Regions from separate parts of the Lysinibacillus sp. K60 genome, predicted to be linked through region 2. Evidence: a T-box and tRNA genes for the amino acid it is inferred to sense, from the RefSeq annotation. Region 2 holds a T-box; the other holds one or more tRNA genes.
What was found. A T-box is a leader RNA that pairs with one kind of tRNA and senses whether it is charged. The one in region 2 lies ahead of argS (arginine--tRNA ligase), so its partner is inferred to be a tRNA-Arg.
Positions count from the first base shown of each region.

Region 1 (2,413 bases), on a different contig from region 2:
AATGTCCCAGCGTAAGTCAAAGATGTCCATCCGAAAACCCCATTCCCCTTTAAATTACGATTAATAAATGAGCCGTTAGCACAGTTACTATGTTAATAGCATCATTTCATTCATTTTTATTGAAAATCAATGCCTGTAATTTCTTTTAATTTACCGTTTTCTTTAACTTTTTTAAGACCTTCGTTTAATTTATCTAGCAATTCTTTATTTCCTTTTTGAACCATGAAGCCATAGTATTCTTTTTCGAATGCATCATCTTCAATTACTTTTAGTTTTTGATCTGGGTGAGCTTTGATATATTCATAAACTACTGCGTTATCTCCGATAGCTGCGTCAACATTCCCATTTAACATTTCTTGAATAGCGATTGGCTGACTTTCAAAAGCCATAATATTTGTACTTGCTTCCCCTTGTAGCTTTTTCGCCGCCATATGACCAGTAGCATTAATTTGTACAGATACTTTTTTATCTTTTAATTCATCAAGAGATTTAATTTTTGAATCTTCTTTCACAACAATTAATAACTGAGACTCATAATACGGTTCTGTAAAATCAAATGATTCTTTACGCTCTTCCGTAATTGTGATTCCAGAAGCACCGATATCTGTTTCACCGTTTTTAATTGTTTGGAACACTGGCTCCCATCCAATATTATTCCACTCAACCTCAAAGTCCATCTCATCTGCAATAGCTTGTAAAATATCGACATCAATCCCTACAATTTTCCCTGAATCGTCAACAGATTCAAATGGTGCAAAAGTAGCCTCAGTACCTACTTTATAAACTTTTTTGCCATCTCCACCATCTTCTGAAGAAGAGCTTCCTGAAGATGCATCATCTTTTGTACCACATCCTGCAAGTGCTAATGTTAATGCTGCAATTATCATCAGTAACATCCAACCTGTTTTTTTCATTGTATTTCCCCCTAGTTCGATAATTTTCCGAATTACGCATTATTTTTCGCAATTCGGAAATGTTAGACTATTAGGTCAATTATATTAACATTATAGTATTTAGACAACAACTTTTCGCATAAAATTAAATATTTTTTCATATAAATTTATATTAAATTCATATAATTTGAAAAAATATGTATAAATAACAAGAAAATCAACCTAAAACTAATATATATACAATGAGAACCATGCCAAATTTCGATAAATTTAGGCAAAAAAAAAAGAATCCCCTCAGATAGGATTCTTTTTTTCGACTATTTCTAGTCTCACGTACAGTATGTTCACTAAAAAATAATTTGGAGTTGTTGCTTTTTTGAAGGTTTGAAAGGAATAAATAGGGGAATAATGCCAACTAGGACAGTATTCCCTTTATTCTTCCTCTCGATCTCCAGTAAGCAGGCTGCTAAACTACTTATTAGGAGATGAGCTATAACAGTATATCAATTAATCAGTAAAATGGCGCCCTCGGAGGGAATCGAACCCCCAGTGCAAGAACCGGAATCTTACGTGTTATCCATTACACCACGAGGGCAAAAGACACAAAAAAAAAGTACTCACTCTAGGCTTACGAAAAGCATGATGTAGATAACCCTCATTTTTGAAGCATACCTGCAAAATAGTGACCTGTACTTTAAACCTTATAACCTTAATCATTATACAAGCCTATCCTATATAATTCAACCATAGAATGCAAAAACATTTTATTTTTTTAATTTCACTTTAGCAGGGTTAATATTTGACCTTCCCTGACTATAATGTGTATGATAAGGATACAGCTGAAATACAAAGGAAAATTTTCAGCAAAGGTATTCGAATTTAGCTTTTTAAGGAGGATTTAACATGAATTTAATTCCTACAGTTATTGAACAAACTAGTCGTGGTGAGCGTGCATATGACATTTATTCACGTCTACTTAAAGACCGTATTATCCTTTTAGGAAGTGCTATTGATGACAATGTTGCTAACTCCATTGTCGCTCAGCTTCTTTTCCTACAGGCAGAAGATCCAGATAAAGATATCTCTCTTTATATTAACTCACCTGGTGGATCCATTACGGCTGGTATGGCTATCTATGACACAATGCAAATCATTAAACCACAGGTCCAAACAATTTGTATTGGTATGGCTGCATCAATGGGTGCTTTCCTACTTGCAGCTGGAGAACCTGGTAAACGTTTTGCCTTACCAAATGCTGAAGTCATGATTCACCAACCATTAGGTGGTGCACAAGGTCAAGCGACAGAAATTGAAATTGCTGCTAAACGTATTCTATTCTTACGCGAGAAATTAAATGGCATTTTATCTGAACGCACTGGTCAACCACTTGAAGTCATTGCAAGAGACACAGATCGCGATAACTTCATGACTGCTGAACGTGCAAAAGAATACGGTTTAATCGATCATATCATGCACCGTAGCGATAATAAATAAAAAATAAAAGGCATCACAGAATTGCT
Region 1 is NZ_JAASJR010000005.1:103,188-105,600, reverse strand. Features, by position in the region: gene HCH28_RS12375 (amino acid ABC transporter permease) at 1-30, opposite strand, end outside; gene HCH28_RS12370 (basic amino acid ABC transporter substrate-binding protein) at 117-914, opposite strand; tRNA gene HCH28_RS12365 (tRNA-Arg) at 1,414-1,488, opposite strand; gene clpP (ATP-dependent Clp endopeptidase proteolytic subunit ClpP) at 1,797-2,387, shown strand.
Region 1: it has a tRNA-Arg gene. The T-box ahead of argS (arginine--tRNA ligase) is inferred to sense a tRNA for this amino acid. The anticodon was not compared.

Region 2 (2,413 bases):
CCCAGGGTTTGAAAAGGCTGAAATTGTCAGCTATCCAGAAGAACTCTACGTCCGAGAAACGAGACACATTTGGGCAGAGTATCAATTACCAATGGCAGACCTGTGGAAAAATAGTGATCAGTGGGATAGCATTGGCATTGCCTCTTATCCAGTCGATGTGCAAGCGCAAACGCCTCATGATTACGGCTATGTGATCGCTGCACCAAAGCAATATGCTATTCCTTTCCGTTCGTTAGTACCGAAGGATATTGATGGCTTACTGGTTGTCGGACGCTCTGCTGGTTATTCATCACTTGCAGCTGGTAGTGCACGTATTGTTCCAACAGGGATGGTAACTGGTGAAGCGGCTGGGACTGCGGCTGCTCTTGCACAGAAGCACGATGTAACCTTTAGAGACATGAGTAAGGATAAACCATTAATCGCTACATTACGAAAGCAATTGGCTAAACAAGGTGCCTATGTTGATTCATTTTCAATTGAGTATCCATATCAAGGAGAATGGTATGATGAAGCCATTCAAACGCTCATTAATTACGGCCTTGTAGTGGGCGGCTATGATAATGACTTAAAAGTAAACAGTAAGGCGACGAAAATAAAGTTTGCTAAAATGTTAAAAGAGAGTATGTTACGTGCTGGTGGAGAAAGTGGATCAGGAATGAAGGACCAACTCGAAATTGTCATCAATAAGGTTTATAATCAAGGTGATGAAGCTATTGAGCGAGATGAGCTGGCTCAATATTTGGCCGACGTCCTATTCGGTGAATCCAATGCGACAAGCTGGGATACATTAGTAGAAAAAGGAATTATCACGGAGAAAGTAGCGAAGAAAGTCTCTGACAATAAGGAATTAAAATTAAAAGAGATGTATGCCATTATGGCTGATGTGATTCAGTATGTAGAAAAAAAACGTTCCTCCTTGTGAGGAGCGTTTTTTGCTGAAACGGCAACGTAAAAAATGGTTGACGCCAATAAGGAAATCCTGTAATGTATGTCAAAATCATAGAAAAATTCGATGAAAAAGAGAGTAATTGATGGGATGACTGGCAAGCGAGTTAGGGATGGTGGGAGCCTAATGCAGGAACCATGAATGAAGCGCACTTTGGAGAAGGTTCTCGAACAAGTAGTAGAGAATAGCGGGGCGTCACCTCGTTAACAATGGAAAGTGGTCATGTTACATGACAACTAGAGTGGTACCACGGGATTATCATGCTCTCGTCTCTAATTATAGAGGCGAGGGCTTTTTTATTTGAACAGGAGGAGGAGTAAAATGAATCAACTAATCGCCAACAGTATAGCGGTCGCATTAAAGCAACAAATAATAGGAGAGGAAATAGTGTCATTATTAGAAAAACCCAAAAGTTTGGAGCTTGGGGACGTAGCCTTTCCATGCTTTACTCTAGCAAAAGTGTGGAAAAAATCACCGCAAAGTATCGCAGCACATATTGCAAGTCAAATAAATCATGACAGCATTGAGCGTGTGCAAGCTGTTGGTGGCTATGTCAATATTTTTCTCGATCAACAAAAGGTGACCCAACAGGTGTTAAGCAAGATTCTGCGCGACAAGCAACAATATGGTACTACTCCAACAAAGGTGGGAGCGGTCGTCTTGGATTTTTCCTCTCCTAATATCGCAAAGCCTTTCTCAATGGGACATTTACGTTCAACGGTCATCGGCAATGCCTTAGCAAATATTGCAGAAAAAAATGGCTATCAAGCCATTCGTATTAATCATTTAGGGGACTGGGGTACACAGTTTGGCAAGCTTATTGTTGCTTATCAGCTTTGGGGTGATAAACAGGCCATTTCAGCGTCACCGATAGAGGAGTTATTAAAGATTTATGTGAAGTTTCATGAAGAGGCAGAGCAAGACCCAACGCTCAATGAACAGGCTCGTGCCGCCTTTAAAGCATTGGAGGACGGTAATGAAGAGGCACAGGCATTATGGCAATGGTTCCGAGATGTGTCATTCGTAGAATTTCAAACAATATATGAGCTATTAGGAATTCATTTTGATGCCTTAACAGGTGAAGCCTTTTACAATGACAAAATGCCGTCCGTTGTAACAGAATTAAAAGAAAAAGGGCTCCTCGTGGAATCAGAAGGTGCGTATGTGGTGGAGATGGAGGAGATGCCTCCATGTTTAATAAAGAAAACGGATGGGGCCACGCTTTATGCGACGCGTGATTTAGCAGCTGCCCTGTATCGCCAACAGCACTACCAGCCCCAAAAGATGTTCTACGTTGTTGGCAATGAGCAGTCCCTCCACTTTAAACAACTTTTTCAGGTCATCGAAAAAATGGGCTATCCTTGGGCAAAGAATTTGCAACATGTGTCATTTGGCATGATGCTGAAGGATGGTAAAAAAATGTCGACGCGTAAAGGCAAAGTGGTGCTATTAGCTGATGTACTAGCA
Region 2 is NZ_JAASJR010000007.1:111,616-114,028, reverse strand. Features, by position in the region: gene HCH28_RS16030 (FAD-dependent oxidoreductase) at 1-922, shown strand, start outside; T-box leader at 1,004-1,223, shown strand; gene argS (arginine--tRNA ligase) at 1,268-2,413, shown strand, end outside.